Regions from separate parts of the Pseudoalteromonas sp. 20-92 genome, predicted to be linked through region 1. Evidence: predicted binding sites of a transcription regulator. Region 1 holds the regulator's gene; the other holds the start of a gene.
What was found. The regulator FliA, encoded in region 1, starts transcription of late flagellar genes. The targets are predictions, from matches to a motif close to CTAAAGNTNNNNNNNNNNNNGCCGATA.
Positions count from the first base shown of each region.

Region 2: pomA (flagellar motor protein PomA) is a predicted target of FliA. The motif match lies at 3,388-3,414, and genes of this name have one in related genera.

Region 1 is NZ_JANJGQ010000003.1:171,370-179,881, forward strand. It holds gene NRL14_RS04520 (chemotaxis response regulator protein-glutamate methylesterase) at 1-856, opposite strand, end outside; gene NRL14_RS04525 (chemotaxis protein CheA) at 918-3,122, opposite strand; gene NRL14_RS04530 (protein phosphatase CheZ) at 3,138-3,905, opposite strand; gene cheY (chemotaxis response regulator CheY) at 3,923-4,306, opposite strand; gene NRL14_RS04540 (RNA polymerase sigma factor FliA) at 4,347-5,057, opposite strand; gene NRL14_RS04545 (MinD/ParA family protein) at 5,084-5,944, opposite strand; gene flhF (flagellar biosynthesis protein FlhF) at 5,937-7,421, opposite strand; gene flhA (flagellar biosynthesis protein FlhA) at 7,442-8,512, opposite strand, start outside.
Region 2 is NZ_JANJGQ010000012.1:107,685-116,196, reverse strand. It holds gene NRL14_RS12220 (DNA topoisomerase III) at 1-935, opposite strand, end outside; gene NRL14_RS12215 (hypothetical protein) at 978-1,493, opposite strand; gene NRL14_RS12210 (flagellar motor protein MotB) at 1,637-2,557, opposite strand; gene pomA (flagellar motor protein PomA) at 2,560-3,327, opposite strand; gene NRL14_RS12200 (exodeoxyribonuclease VII small subunit) at 3,650-3,892, shown strand; gene ispA ((2E,6E)-farnesyl diphosphate synthase) at 3,895-4,782, shown strand; gene dxs (1-deoxy-D-xylulose-5-phosphate synthase) at 4,888-6,750, shown strand; gene NRL14_RS12185 (ligand-binding sensor domain-containing diguanylate cyclase) at 6,832-8,512, opposite strand, start outside.

The DNA of each region.
Region 1 (8,512 bases):
TTCGCTCACTGTTATCTTCAAATACGCGCAATGTTTTTGAAGACCCACGCCCCTCAACCATCATTTGTTGGCCACCTGGAGCCAAGTATGCAGTCCCTGGTTGTAATCGATCCCCTTGTTGTGCTTCCTTTACTTTTATCTGGCATAAACCATTTAAACGCGAAGCAAATGCAGGTGTGAATGCGGCAGGCATATGCTGAATTAATAATATAGGATGCGGGAAATTTGCTGGTAATTGAGTTAATATTGTTTGTAATGCAACGGGTCCGCCAGTCGATGTACCAATAGCAACAAGTTGATATTTTTTACCACTAGCATGAACGGAGGCGTTAGAATTCGTACGTTGAAAGCTTCTATCTGGCTGCTTTAACGTTGCCGTGTTCCTTAATGAACTTGGAGTCGCTAATGGCATACTTTGCGGTTTAGCTGGTGTTATGGGCTTGAATGTACGGGGAACCCTTCTTCGACCAATTTCTTTCACTTTAGCTTGTAAAAGCTTTATTGCATCTTCATTGTTACGTGCAATATCTTCGAATTTTTTCGGTAAAAAATCCATTGCTCCGGCATCTAATGCATCAAGCGTTGCCGTTGCACCATCTCGAGTTAGTGAAGAAAACATCAAAATTGGTGTCGGATTACTCGACATTATTTCTTTAACTGCGCTAATACCGTCAAGCACAGGCATTTCTACATCCATTGTAATCATGTCAGGGCGTAGTTCAGCTGTTTTTTCAACAGCTTCTCTGCCATTCACAGCAAAACCTATTACTTTTATATCGCTGTCTTGCTCAAGTATTTCGCTCACTCTGCGGCGAAAAAAGCTAGAATCATCAACAACTAAAACTTTAACGGCCATTTAGCTCTCTTATTAAATTGAAGTGTAGGGCACTTTTACAGTGCACCTACTTTATTTATTATCAGCCCGCGTAATGTTTTAACATATTTGGTACATCTAAAATAAGTGCAATACCACCATCGGAAGTAATTGTAGCACCAGCCATACCGGGTGTTCCTTGTAATAAAGCATCAAGAGGTTTTATTACAACTTCCTCTTGCCCTATTAACGAATCTACGACAAAGCCTACTTGTTGTGTACCAATTTGGACAATAACTACATGACCATGTGCTTTACGCTGAGAGCGGTCAGCGCCTTTAACTAGCCAATGCTCAAGATAAAACAATGGAATTGCTTTTTTGCGCACAATAATTGTCAATTGACTATCAACAACATTCGTTTTAGTTAAATCGAGGTGGAATATTTCGCTAACACCCGCAAGTGGTAATGCAAATGTTTGCTCTCCAACAACAACCATTAAGGTCGGCAAGATAGCGAGAGTTAATGGTACTTTTATCTCTAAAGTAGTCCCAACACCTAACTCTGACTGAATACTTACCGAGCCATTAAGTTGGGTAATTTTGGTTTTAACTACATCCATACCAACGCCACGACCTGAAATATCCGAAATCTCTTCTTTTGTTGAAAAACCAGGTGCAAAAATTAAATTATATGCTTCAGTATCAGAAAGCCGGCTTGCTTGGTCGTGATCAAGAACACCTTTACTAATCGCTATTTTTTTCAGCTTCTCAGCGTCCATACCTGCACCATCATCTTTAATGGTAAGTAAAATATGATCGCCTTGCTGAGATGCTGATAACGTAACAGTACCTGTTCTTGGTTTTCCAGCAGCCTCACGAAAATCTGGCATTTCAATACCGTGATCAACAGAGTTACGCACTAAATGCACTAAAGGGTCGGCTAATGCCTCAACCAAATTTTTATCTAAATCAGTCTCTTCACCAACTAATAATAGATTAATGTCTTTATTTAAGCTGCGTGCTAAATCACGAACAACTCGAGGAAATCGGCCAAACACTTTTTTAATTGGTTGCATGCGGGTTTGCATAACCGCACCTTGAATATCAGCAGTAACAACATCTAAGTTAGATATAGCTTTACCCATTGCTTCGCTTTCAGAATTCGTAGCCAAGCTAACTAAGCGGTTACGAACAAGTACCAATTCACCGACCATATTCATAATTTGATCTAAGCGTTTAGTGTCAACACGCACTGTCGTTTCAGCAGTTGGTGCAGTAGCCTTTTTTGGAGCTGCAGCAGGTGCTTTAGCAGCTGTTTTTTCAGCAGGTTTTGCAGGTACTGGTTTTGATGCTTCAACTTTTGGTACTGGGGCTGCTTTGGGCTTAGGAACAGCTTGTTTTGCGGCTGGTTTTTCAGCAATCGCAGGAGTGCTTTCTAAAGATTTAGGTGCAGTTCCCTTACCATGAAGTTCATCTAACAGTGATTCAAATTCATCATCACTGATATCATCGTTCGATGAATCTGTATTGTTAGTCGAAGGCGATGGCTTTTGTACATCAGGTGTAACATTACTTTCTTGCGCTGCAACAGAGCCGAAACTGCCAACACCATGAAGCTCGTCTAGTAAATTATCAAACTCATCGTCTGTAATATCACCATTCAAATCATGACTATTTGTGGGGGCTTTTACTGCCGATTCTTGGCTTGTACCATGTAATTCATCAAGTAGGTTTTCAAACTCATCCTCTGTAATTTCATCAATTTGAGAGTCAGTTTCAGATGAAGTTGGACCACTAAACAGCTCATCAAAAGCAAAAGGGTCCGCACCATCAGTACTGGGAGTTTGTGCTTCAGCGGCTTCTTCTTGAGGCTGTTCTACAACAACTTCAGGAGAAGTACCTGATAACTCGTCTTCTGTGGGGGGGAGACCTAACTTATGTAAAACTTCAAGTAGTTGAGGATCCGCAGGTTCTGGTTTATCACGATTTTGAATCGTCGCAAACATTTCATTGATAGTATCAAGTGCTTGTAAGATAACATCCATTAGCTCAGAATTAACAGAACGAACGCCCTGCCTTAACAAGTCGAATACATTTTCTGCGCCGTGACATGCGTCAACAAGCTCAGTCATAGCTAAGAATCCAGCACCGCCTTTTACGGTATGAAAGCCTCTAAATATAGCATTTAGCAACTCGGTATCTTCTGGATTGTTTTCCAGTTCAACTAACTGTTCAGATAAAAGCTCAAGGATTTCTCCTGCTTCTACAAGAAAGTCTTGTAAAATATCTTCATCGACTTCAAACATGCAGTTACTCTCCTCTTAGAAGCCCAAACTTGATAAAAGATCATCGACTTCATCTTGATCAGACACAACATCATTACGTGATTCTTTATCAATAATAGGCCCTTCAGGACCTGCTAATGTTTCTGGGTCAACTGGGTCATCTATTTTTTGTGGTTTTAGGGTGACTGCTTTACTGATATCTTGTTCAGAAAAAGCAGTTAAAAGATGAAGTAAGCTTTCTTCAACTTCCCTAACAAGTTCTATAATTCGGCGAATTACTTGACCTGTCAAATCTTGATAATCTTGGGCCATTAATATGTTAGTCATGAAGCTTTGTAACTCATCAGTTTTATGATGAGAACTGCTCATGAATTTATCAATGCTGTGGCACAGTACTTTAAATTCACCGAGTTCAATTTCACGACTCATTAGACGGTCCCATGTCGGTTTGATATGGGATATTTCATCCGCTAACTGTTGTGCTATCGGTAAACTCGCCTCAACCGCATCCATGGTTTTATTTGCAGCATTTTCTGTCATCTCAATGACATAATTAAGCCGTTTTTTAGCATCAGGTATAGCGTCGTTAGTGAGATCTGTTAGGCGCGTGTCTAGCTCAAAGCCTTTTAAAGCTTCATGTAGTTGACGCGTCAACTTTCCCACTTCGTCAAATATTTCTGACTGCTCTTTAGATGCAGTATCTAAAATTAGTTGATCAGCTTTATCATGTTCGCCATTTTCTAAAAAAGTGACGAGCTGACGAGCTTGTTCTAACGTTATCCGAGGCGCAGCAGGTGCTGGCATAAGCCTTTCCCCTATTATTAACCTAAGCGTTCGAACACTTTTTCTAATTTAGTTTTTAATGTGCCAGCTGTAAATGGTTTTACAATATAGCCATTAACACCAGCTTGAGCCGCTGCTATTATTTGTTCTTTTTTAGCTTCAGCTGTCACCATTAAAACAGGAAGGTGTTTTAATTTATCGTCAGCCCTTATCGCTCTCAAAAGATCAATACCTTGCATTCCTGGCATGTTCCAATCTGTTACCACAAAATCAAAAACTTGATTTTGTAACATGGGTAAGGCTGTAGAGCCGTCATCCGCTTCTTGGACGTTGGTAAAGCCTAAGTCGCGCAATAGATTTTTAATAATACGTCTCATTGTCGAAAAATCATCAACAACAAGAATTTTCATGTTTTTATCCAAAACATCCTCCAGTGAGGTCTTAACCTGTATTTACTTACTACTAGTTTATCCAGTCATTGATTTTTGCTTTTAGCTTAATCATCGCCTGACCATGTATCTGACTTACACGCGATTCACTTACATCGAGTATATGTCCAATTTCTTTTAAATTCATTTCATCGTTATAGTACAAAGAAAGTACCATTGCGTCTCGCTCTGGTAATGACTTGATAGCATTTAATAATGATTCATTAAATCGTTCATTTTTAACGTTATTAAACGGTTTGTCTAGCGTTAAATCTTGGCCCGCCGTGGTAATAACATCTTCATCGACCCCGAGGTCTTCGATGCCTAACACTTTACTTGTGTTTACATCGTTTAAAATATGATGGTACTCATTTAACGAAATTTCAAGTTTTTCAGCAACTTCTATATCGGTTGGTTCACGATTCAAGCTACTTTCTAATCCAGCAATCGTCTCGGCTACAAGACGGCTTTTTCTATGAACCGACCGAGGAGCCCAGTCACCACGGCGCATTTCATCAAGCATGGCACCGCGAATTCGTATTCCCGCGAACGTTTCAAAACTTGCGCCTTTGGTTGCATCAAAGTTTTTTGATGCTTCAATTAGGCCTATCATACCCGACTGAATTAGGTCATCGAGTTGGACACTTGGAGGCAAACGAGCAATTAAATGACATGCCACTTTTTTGACTAGCGATGCATGTTTTTCAACAATCACATTTAAATTTTGTGTTGATTGATATCCCATAGCTCTATTTACCAATGTTGTCATAATTAGCCGTTAACTAGCTTCTCAATAAAAAACTCTAAATGTCCTGAAGGTTGGTTAGGTATAGGCCATTTCACTGCTCTTGTCGCCAGTGCTTTAAAGGCAACTGAAGCAGGAGAACTAGGAAAAAGTTCTACAATCACTTTTTGACGGCGAGTTGCCTTACGCATATTTTCGTCATAAGGGATTGTTGCAACCAACTCCATTGACACATCTAAAAATCGGTCCGTTACTTTTGAAAGTTTTGCAAATAACTCATGACCTTCACGCATACTACGAACCATATTAGCTACAATTTTGAATTTATACACCCCATGCTCACGACTTAACACTTTAATAAGTGCATAAGCATCTGTGATTGAAGTCGGTTCGTCGCACACTACAACCATTACATCTTGAGCAGCACGAGAAAAGCTCAGTACCATATCTGAAATACCCGCAGCGGTATCTACAATTAAGATATCAAATTCGGTATTTAATTCGCTAAAAGCGCGTATAAGGCCTGCATGTTCAGACGGTGATAATTCCACCATACTCTGAGAACCAGAGGTCGCTGGTACAATTTTAATTCCTGCAGGACCTTCAACTAAAATCTCATCGAGTTCACACTCACCAGAAAGTACATGTGATAAATTACGTTCAACCCGTAATCCGAGCATCACATCACAGTTCGCTAGACCTAAGTCGGCATCAAGTACTAAAACTCGATTACCTTGCTGGCCTAATGCTATTGCCGTGTTAAGTGAAACATTTGTTTTACCTACACCACCCTTGCCACCAGTAACAGCGATAACTTTTACGCCGTTGTTATTGTTTTGACTCATTTTGCGCAGGCCGCTTGCTTGATCTAATACTGTGTTAATCATACATCCCTACTGTGCTCGACGCCACTGCTTGGTGTCGTGAATGTTGTGCTTTTATTCTTTTCAAATACAATTGCTCAGCTTTTTTTACTAGTTTTTCTGCATTTGCAACACGAATGTCTTCTGGAACTCGTTGACCATTAGTAAGATACCCTATTGGAAGGCGATTTTGAATCGCAATACTAATAATCTCACCTAAACTTAAAGATTCATCCAACTTGGTGAAAATACAACCACTTAACTGCACTTTTTTGAAATGTCGTACTGTTTCTTGCAAGACATTTATTTGCGCTGTTGCACTTAATACTAAATAACTACGAATATCAACACGTTGATTGCGCATAAGCGTATTCAATTGCTCTGTTAAACGTAAGTCTCGTTGACTCATACCTGCTGTATCAATTAATACTAGACGTTTATTTCGTAAATGGTATAAAACTTCAGCTAATTCATTAGCATCTTTAACCTGCTTTACTCCACAACCGATAATTCGACCGTATGTTGCAAGTTGCTCATAAGCACCAATTCTGTATGTATCGGTGGTTATTAGCGCCACTTTATCTGCACCGTATTTCTGTGCGCCTAAAGCAGCCAACTTTGCAACTGTTGTCGTTTTCCCCACACCAGTAGGGCCTACCAAGGCGTAAACACCACCTTGACGTAGTATTTCATTATTCGTAGTTTGCATCTGGTCTTCGACCATTGTTAACAAAGCCTTCCAACCTTGTTGGCGAGATACGTCATCAGGTACAAAACACGCCATTTGTTCTGCAACTTCTTTATCGATTCCCATACCAACTAAACGGTCAATCATACAAGCACGTGTGGGGTCACGGCGTGCCATATCTTGCTGCATTAAACCTGACACTTGGTGCTCTAGCAATTGACGAATAGCGTTCATTTCTTCACGCATTGACGTCATTTCTTCACTTTCATTATTTTTAACGTGCGCTTGAGGTGTTACGGGGCTATCTAGATCATCAAAATCACGATCTAGGTCATCAAAACCTAAACTATCGGCTTGGGTCTGTGGACGTGTTGGTGCAATATCTTCGCGAGCAAACATATTCGCTGAGCGAGGTTTGACAACTGGCTCTTGATAATTATCGGTCGTTTCAATACCCGATTGAGAAAACATTGATGCTAATTCAGGTGAACGTGGGCGAGGAGATTGACGCTCTAGTAAAGCTTCTAAACTATCTGCAACCCTAGCTTGGGGGGCTGCTTTAGCGCGTTGAGGCTCTGGCTTTACAAAATTATGTATACTGTGTGATTGTGCTGAGTCATCCGCACGCGCTAAAATATTTTGCGGCTGTGCAGCTGATTTAGGGGCCGCTTTTTCATAATCAACTGCGGCTACAATCTCAACGCCATTAGCCAGCTTTTTGTTAGACATAATAACCGCATCAACACCAAGTTCATCTTTCACTTCTTTAAGTGCTGTACGCATATCTTTAGCAAAAAAACGTTTAATTTTCATTATTCAACCTCTTTAAAATCTTATTGTTGGCCTACAGAGCTGACAATTTTTATCTGTCTTTCGTCTGGCACCTCTTGATAAGACATCACCCTTAATCCTGGTATGGTGTACTTAACAAAACGAGATAACACAGTACGTAACATTCCTGACGTTAACAGTATTGAAGGTTCACCGGCCATTTCTTGATTTTGATGCGCTTCATTCAATGACACTTGAAGTCGCTCTGCAAGTCCTGGCTCTATACCGGCACCTTCATCGCCTGCATTTTGTAATGACTGATGCAACATCTGTTCCAACTCAGGCGCCAAGGTTATGACAGGTATTTCAGATGACATTCCAACCGCATCTTGAACAATTAATCTACGCAGAGAAATACGCACTGCAGCCGTTAATACATCAGGGTCTTGGCTACGAGGACCATACTCAACAAGGGTTTGTACAATTGATCGCATATCGCGAATAGCCACCCCTTCATTCAATAAGTTCTGTAGTACTTTTACAATAGCGGTTAACGGCAATACATCAGGGACAAGTCCTTCAACCAAACGAGGATGACTCTTTCCAAGCATATCAAGTAAGTTTTGAACTTCTTCATGCCCTAGTAACAACGCTGCGCTGTTAGTTAACAACTGACTAATATGAGTTGCAACCACTGTGGCAGAATCAACAACGGTATAGCCTAAAGATTGAGCTTCGTCTTTTTGATCAGGTTTAATCCAAACCGCGTCTAATCCAAATGCAGGATCTTTAGTTTCAATTCCTTTTATTGGACCAAATACTTGCCCTGGGTTAATAGCCAGCTCATCACCATGCTTAAGCTCCCCCTCACCAGTAGATACTCCCATTAGCGTTATTCTGTAAGCATTAGGGTCTAGTTCTAAATTATCGCGAATATGAACAGGAGGAACTAAAAATCCAAGCTCTTGAGAAAGCTTTTTACGCACTCCTTTAATCCGGTTGAGTAGTTCACCACCTTGTGATTGATCAACCAGCGGAATTAATCTATACCCTACTTCTAATCCTATTACATCAACTTGCTGAACATCATCCCAACCAAGCTCTTTTTGCTCTTGTTTATTCGCAACACCTGT
Region 2 (8,512 bases), on a different contig from region 1:
ACTTTTTGAGCTGGCATACCAAATGCTTTAGCAGCATCTATTTGCAGAGCAGATAAATTATAAGGTAATGGAGCACTTTGCTTTTTTTGTTTTTGGTCGAGTGAAGTAAGTTCAGCACTTTGCTTTGTAATGCGTGAAGCAACATTTTCTGCAAGAGCTTTGTTAAGTATTCGCCCTTCTTCATCTTGATGTGGCTCACATGCTTTGCTTGGAACCCACTTAGCTATGAATGGTTGATTATCTGGAGTAAACAAATGCGCCAATACATCGTAAAAAGGCTTAGATACAAAATTCGCTATTTCGTTATCTCTATTAACAACAAGACCTAAAATAGGGGTTTGAACCCGCCCTACCGAAAGCACATTACCAAATCCTGCTTTTTGCCCAGCTAATGTATATGCACGCGTTAAATTCATACCAAATAACCAATCCGCACGAGAGCGCGCTAAAGCAGATACACTTAACGGAATAAAATCTCGATTAGAACGCATAACGCCCAGTGATTTTTTTACCGCAGATAAATTTAAATCACTAATGAGTAAACGTTGCGTACTTTGCTTTTTAGCCTGACTTATTTTAGCTTCTTCTATTACTTGGTCAACCAGAAGCTGGCCTTCGCGGTCTGGATCGCCAGCATGAATAAGTTGCGAAGCTTGTTTAATTAATTTTTTTAAAACAGTGAGCTGTTTGCGAGTTTTGGTTTTGGCTTTTAACTTCCACTGCTCAGGTATTATAGGTAAGTGATCAAACTGCCACTTTTTAAAGCGCTCATCATAATCATCAGGCTCTGCTTGTTCTAGTAAATGCCCAATACACCACGAGACACAATCACCGTTAGCAACTTCTATATAGCCATCGTGTTTTTTATGTGGTTTTGGTAACGCATCAGCAATAGCGCGTCCAAGTGAAGGTTTTTCTGCAATGTAGAGTTTCATAGCTTGCTCACCACTGTTCATATAAACAGTAGTTTAGCACAGCTATTTTAAAGGAGGGGCTTTTTTATAACCATTACTGGTTATAACTTTATTATTTTTTATCACTAAATAAATCAGCGGAAGATAGCACACCACTATGGTGCCCGTATTAATTAAAGGTAAAAGCGTTTTATACATTAGCGTGCTATAAGATAGATCCCAAAGGTGGCGATCAACAACGCGAAAAAGTTGTAAAATTGGTGCTGTGATAACAACCAACTGACCTAACACACATTGCCATAAGTAAACCTTGTCTTTTATCCCAAGATAAGCAATTAAAGCCATCCAAGCAACGTCATTAAATGCCCAGACAAGATATCTATATATATAAATATCTTTATCAAACTCTCTTAAAGAATCGTATATAAGTGCACCAAATAAGAAAAATACACCTGTGACACATACAAATCGTAATGCTAAAAAATCTTTACGCAAATAGAAAATAACAATAGCTGGGATTAAAAATAAAACCCAGCTAAGTTCAAGAAATGCAATTACCTTATCAACCCATAAAGGCATTGTTATTCTTTCGTCTTATCATCATCTCCGCCACTACCATTTCCCGGCATATCGCTATACTTATATTTTTTATTCATGGGTACTCCATTACATTTGTTAAGATTTATTATCTTAAGTTAAAAAAACTGCTTTGCCAAGCGGTACTATCTTACATCAATTGGGGCTGACTCTTTTGCCTTACCTTGTAAAATAGAAATCTCTACACGCCTGTTACGACGGCGGTCTTCATCTGTATCATTTGGTACAAGAGGTCTTGTTTCAGCTCGCCCAACAACCATCATCCGAGTTTTGTCAAAGCCTTGTACTTTTTGTAATTCACTTGCAACAGCCACAGCACGTTTAGATGATAAATCCCAATTATTAACATACAGTTCATTCGACACCTGAAAATCATCGGTATGCCCTGAAACTGTAATCTCTCCTGGCACATCTTTTAAAAGAACACCGATATCTTGAATTATAGGTTTAAACTTAGGTTGTAAAAATGCACTACCTGAAGGAAAGGAACCGTTTTCTCTAATACGAATAATTATTTGCTGCCCTAAAGACTCAAGCTCTATTGCACCATCAATAATTTGCTTTTCAAGCTGCTGCGCGATTTTTTTAACAAGCTCGTTTGTTTGTTCTTGATCCGCTGCTGAAATAGCCTGCTCTGAAGATTTTTCCTGCGAAGTGCTCCGAGACTCACCACCACGTTTATCACCTCGTTGTTCTTGCCTGCCGCCAGCTGAACTTTCATCACCGGCTTGAAATTCAAGCATTTGCTGAGTCATTTCTACGGTTTGCTGCTGAATAGTTTCAATTGGTGTAGGTTCTGGTTTACCTGGCGTAAACTCCATTGCAATAACCGAGGTACCTTTGGGAATATCTTTTACTTCTATTTTGTTTTGTACACCGAAAGCAAACTTCATCGAGCCTGCTATTTGTTTAAATTTAAGTACATCCATTTCAGAAAATGCAAGCAAGAGTACAAAAAAGCACATCAGTAAAGACATTAAGTCGGCAAAGGTTCCCATCCAAGCAGGTAAACCAGGAGGTGGACATTTACACTCTTGCTCAGACATGGTTACTCCTCAGTATCAACTTTACGTTTTGATTCAGCTAAGTAGTTCTTCAAAATACCTTCAATCACTTTTGGATTTTGACCATCTTGGATACCTAAAACTGCATCTAAAATCAAACGTTGATTCATCGCCTCTTCGTCTTTACGAAGTTCCAATTTAACTTGAATAGGGATAGCCACTACGTTTGCTAAAAAGGCACCGTATAAGGTAGTTAATAGTGCAACAGCCATTGAAGGACCAATTGATTTTGGATCGTCCATATTCGATAACATAGCAACTAAACCAATAAGCGTACCAATCATACCCATTGCAGGAGCAATATCGGCCATCGCTTTAAATAAGCCTGCGCCCATTTCATGTCGTGTTGAAGTTAAAGTGATATCTTTTTGTAAGGTCGCTCTAACAACGTCAGCATCGTGACCATCAACTAGCATATCTACACCTTTACGCATAAATTGATTTGGTATTTCAGCTTCCTCAAGCGCCAGAAAACCGCCCTTTCGAGCTGAATCTGCAAGTTCAACCGCTTTTTCAATTAACTCTTCCGGCGATTCAATTTTAAACATAAAAGCTTTAGCGGCAACTTTACCTATCCCAAAAAATTGTCCCATGGTGTAATTAGATAAAACTATAAATATAGAGCCACCAAATACAATTACCACTGAAGGGGTATTGTAAAACATGGCCATTTCACCACTACTACTCATAAACATGGACATGACAATTAAGCCAATTGCGCCAAGGATCCCTATTATGGTTGCTAAATCCACATTACCTCCAGAGGTTTCATGCACTAAGGCCTTATTGTAAAACTTTTATTATTAACTGCTTATCGGCAACATGCTAAATTGCTTGAGTCATATATGAAAATAAACATAAAAAACAATTTCAGGATTATTTTTAAACAAAGTTACAATGTTAATATAACGATTAATCATTTAAATGATATCAGTATGACCGTAATTAAGGCTTTATTAATCCACATAAAGTAACATTTAGCCGTAATAGAAGAAAAAAACATATCATTCTTTGACCTAGTTTAGCATTCCCCCTAAAATTGGCTCCTAAATTTATCAAGTAAGCTGAAATAAGATGGCGACTAAAAAACCTGAAAACTTAAGTTTCGAACAAGCACTAGAAGAATTATCAATAATTGTTAGTGATATGGAACAAGGTGATTTATCGCTTGAGCAGTCATTGAAGCAGTTTGAACGCGGTATTGCTCTAGCTAACGCTTCATCTGGTAAACTCAAGCAAGCAGAACAAAAGGTATCTATTTTAATGGGTAATGGCGATAAATCAGTACTTACAAACTTTGATAATGATATGGAATAGCGGTGAGCATTAAAGAACATATTGAGCGTGCTCAAATAGACGTTGCATCAGCACTAAACCTTTATTTTGAACAAGCACTTGATAGTGATAGAGCAATAAAAGAAGCAACTCATTACAGTTTGTTTAATGGTGGAAAAAGGCTGCGCCCATTTTTAGTCTACGCAACAGGCAAAATATTAGGGGCAGACAAAAAAGATTTAGATATATTAGCAGCAGCTATTGAATGCATACACAGTTACTCGCTAGTACATGATGACTTACCTGCTATGGATGACGACGATCTGCGTCGTGGTCGACCAACTTGTCATATAGTTTATGGTGAAGCCCAAGCAATTTTAGCCGGCGATGCTCTTCAAACTTTAGCTTTTGAACTAATTGCTAAACATAGTTTTAACTGCTCTGCTCAAACACAGGTAAAAATGATAGCGGCACTCGCCCACGCATCAGGCCTTGAAGGAATGGTTTCAGGTCAAGGTTTAGATATTGCAGCCACTGATAAAATAATTACAGTACAAGAACTTGAGCGAATACATAAGCTAAAAACTGGCGCACTTATTAATTGCGCAATTACACTTGGTGCACTGTGCAGCGAAAATGTTGATGAACAAACCTTAGAAAACTTAAGCGTTTTTGGGTATGCTATAGGGCTTGCATTTCAAGTACACGACGACATTTTAGATGTTGAAGGCGATACGGTTACTTTAGGTAAACCACAAGGCTCCGATATTGCCGCGAATAAAGCGACATACCCTGCGTTATTAGGTATGCTAGGCGCTAAAGAAAAGGCACAAAACTTAATACAACAAGCCCATGAAGCGTTGGCAAATATAGATGCAGACACCACACTTCTTGCATCGCTGGCAAATTACCTAATTGAGCGTGACCACTAATTATTACTCACACGTATTGCAATTAACACTGACATTATTACTCAACATTAATTATTCGTAAAAGCTTTGGATTAATTAATGTTAGCGAAGGATATATATAAAACCATGACACTTGATAGTAGCAAGTATCCATTACTTAATTTGGTTGACGAGCCAGCCCAATTGCGTGATTTAGCGCAAGATAAACTCCCTGCATTTAGCAATGAGCTGCGCGATTATTTACTCAACTCAGTATCGCAAAGTAGCGGTCATCTAGCGTCTGGTTTAGGGACGGTTGAACTAACCGTTGCGCTGCATTATGTTTATAACACTCCAGACGATCGCCTAGTTTGGGATGTGGGTCATCAAGCTTATCCACATAAAATCCTTACAGGTCGTCGCGACCAAATGCACACTATTCGCCAAAAAGACGGTTTACACCCTTTTCCTTTTCGCGATGAAAGCCAATACGATACGTTTAGCGTAGGTCATTCAAGCACCTCTATTTCAGCTGCCTTAGGTATGTCTATTGCCGCCCAAAAAGAAGGCAAAGGTCGAAAATCTGTAGCCATTATTGGTGACGGAGCAATAACCGCAGGCATGGCATTTGAAGCGATGAATCATTTAGGTGATGTAAAATCAGACATGCTTATTATTTTAAATGATAACGAAATGTCGATTTCTGAAAATGTTGGCGCCTTAACAAATCACTTTGCCCGAATTTTATCAGGTAGCTTTTACACTAACATTCGTGAAGGTAGCAAAAAGTTACTCTCAGGCGTGCCTCCGGTAAAGCAACTTGCCAGTAAAATGGAAGAGCATATTAAAGGCATGATGATCCCAGGTACCTTCTTTGAAGAATTAGGCCTAAATTACATCGGCCCAATTGATGGTCACGATGTAAACATGCTTGTAGATACATTACGTAATATGCGTAATTTAAAAGGTCCGCAACTTTTACATATAAAAACGCAAAAAGGTAAGGGTTATAAACCAGCTGAAGCCGATCCGATTGGCTATCATGGCGTACCAAAATTTGACCCAAGCACAACTAGCTTACCTAAATCTAAACCTAGTGCAGCTACTTTTTCAAAAGTATTTGGCGATTGGTTATGCGATATGGCAGAGCAAGACAGCAATTTAATGGCGATTACGCCAGCAATGCGCGAAGGCTCAGGTATGGTGCGTTTTTCTAAAGAATTCCCTGGCCAGTATTTTGATGTGGCCATTGCAGAGCAGCATGCTGTTACTTTAGCTGCTGGTTTTGCCTGTGAAGGTTTAAAGCCTGTTGTGGCTATTTACTCAAGCTTTTTACAACGTGCATATGACCAATTAATACATGATGTTGCACTGCAAAACTTACCTGTATTATTTGCCATTGACCGGGCAGGCATTGTTGGAGCCGATGGTGAAACTCACCAAGGTGCGTACGATTTAAGCTTTATGCGCTGTATTCCAAATATGGTCATTATGGCACCAAGCGACACTAACGAGTGTCGCCAAATGCTATACACCGGTTATAAAGCAAACTGCCCTGTTGCAGTTCGTTATCCTCGAGGTAGCGCAGGTACTGCAGACATTGAAAGCACTATGCAATTGCTTGAAATAGGCAAAGCAAATACGGTTAAACAAGGCAGAAAGATTGCCATTTTATCATTCGGTACATTACTTGAAAACGCACAGCTTGCCGCAAATGAATTAGATGCAACGCTTGTTAATATGCGTTTTATTAAACCACTTGATACTGCTCTTTTAAATGAGCTTGCTACTAGCCACGATACCTTTGTTACGCTTGAAGATAACGCGATTGCTGGCGGTGCCGGCTCTGCAGTTAACGAATACCTCGCAACGCAAAAAGCTGATATTAATATCCTTAACTTAGGTATTCCTGATGAGTTTATTAAACACGGCACGCAAGATGAAATGCACGATGAAATGGGATTAGGCGAGCAAGGAATACTAACCGCGATTAAAACGTTTATTAATTAACTTCTATACATTTAAATGTAGAGCACATTAAAAAAGGAGCCTAGGCTCCTTTTCTAATGTCAAATATTACCCATCAGCGGATCAGCGCATCCACACTTTAATATCAGCTAGGCCATTACTTTGTAAAATACCTAATTGTTGGTCAACGTTAGAATTTTGCTCAAACTCAAATGCATCAAGCTGATCATCAAACGTAATGTTTGCAACACCATCGCCACCACGCTTTTTAACTTGGTGCAGTGCAATATCAGCTAAGTTAATAGATGTCTCCCAACTGATTACTTGCCCACCTAAAAGTGGTAACGGGTAGAAAGACCAACCAATTGACGCCATAATATTAGTACTTTTTCCATTCGGAAGCTGGAATGAATACTCTGCAACAGCTTGGCACAGCTCCGAAGCATAGCTATCTATTTTATTACATTTAAAATCACGCAGTAGGAGTAAAAATTCATCGCCACTCCAACGCGCTACGTAGTCGGATCCTTGTGTGCGAGAGTTAAGTAATGCTGCCATTTGCTGCAAACAGCTATCACCCGCTATTGGGCCATATGCATCGTTAATTCGACTAAAGTTATCAAAGTTGATTATTAGTAAAACAAGTGACTTACCCTGAGCTTGCAGCGATTGAGAATTACGTTGAAAGTGTTCGATATCTTTAGGCAATTGATCGAACAAAAATCGACGACTACGAAGCCCCGTAAGCTCGTCTGAATGACTTACTAGCTTGAGCTGTGAATTCACTTGATTAAGCTTATCATTAGCTTGACGTAACTCTAATGTACGTTCGGTGATCAATCCCTCGAGTGCTTCTTGCTTTCTGCGCTCTTGTGCTCTAAATACCCAAAAAACCAAGTAAAAAAACAAAATGAAGCCACTGGTGATCAACAATCTAAAATAAATAGTTTCATCAAAGCGCTCTGGCACAATAAAGCCGTATTCAGCTTCTTGTGCTTTACTCCAATCTTCACCTTGTCGCTTTGCTTCAAGCTGAAATAAAAACGACCCTGCTGGTAAGTTAGTATAAATAGCTTCTCTACGTGTATTTGCATAACGCCAATCGCTATCTAATCCACTTAGCTTATACCTAAATTCAATGCTGTTTGGTGCATAATAATCTATAGCCGTGTAGGTAAGCGTTATATCTCGCTCATCAGTTTCTAATGATGGTTTTTGACCTAAGGCTGCAGTTGTTAAATTACGCAATGGTGTGGTAATTGTTTCTACTTTTGGCTTCAATGACAACACGCCAAATAGCTCTACGTTTTTAGGGATCTCTACAATCCCTTGCAAACTAGGATACCAAATTGAACTGCCAATATTAGCAACTGCGTCATGGCCTAACCCACTACAACACTGATTAGCTTTACCATCGAGTTGACGATCAAATGAAGAAATAACTTCCTCTACTTTTAAGCTTTTAATATCTGCTTTGAATTGATCTACAGGCATCCTATAAACGCCTTTCATGGTGCTAACCCAAACATGTTTTAGCTTTTCATCGTATTCGAGGCTAAAAATTGATCCATATGGTAGACCATTAGCCGCATCAAGTTGACGCCATTGCCCTTGGGTACTTCTATAAAAAAGCCCATCGTTAAGAGAACCAATTAAAATACCTACACCATCAATATGCAGTACACTTGTTACATAAGCACTTTCTAAAGACGTTTGATCACCAATTTTTTCAATGCCACGCTCGGTAAAGTAATAGGCGCCTTTACTTGTACCTATCACACCAAAATTAGTTTTATCCAATACG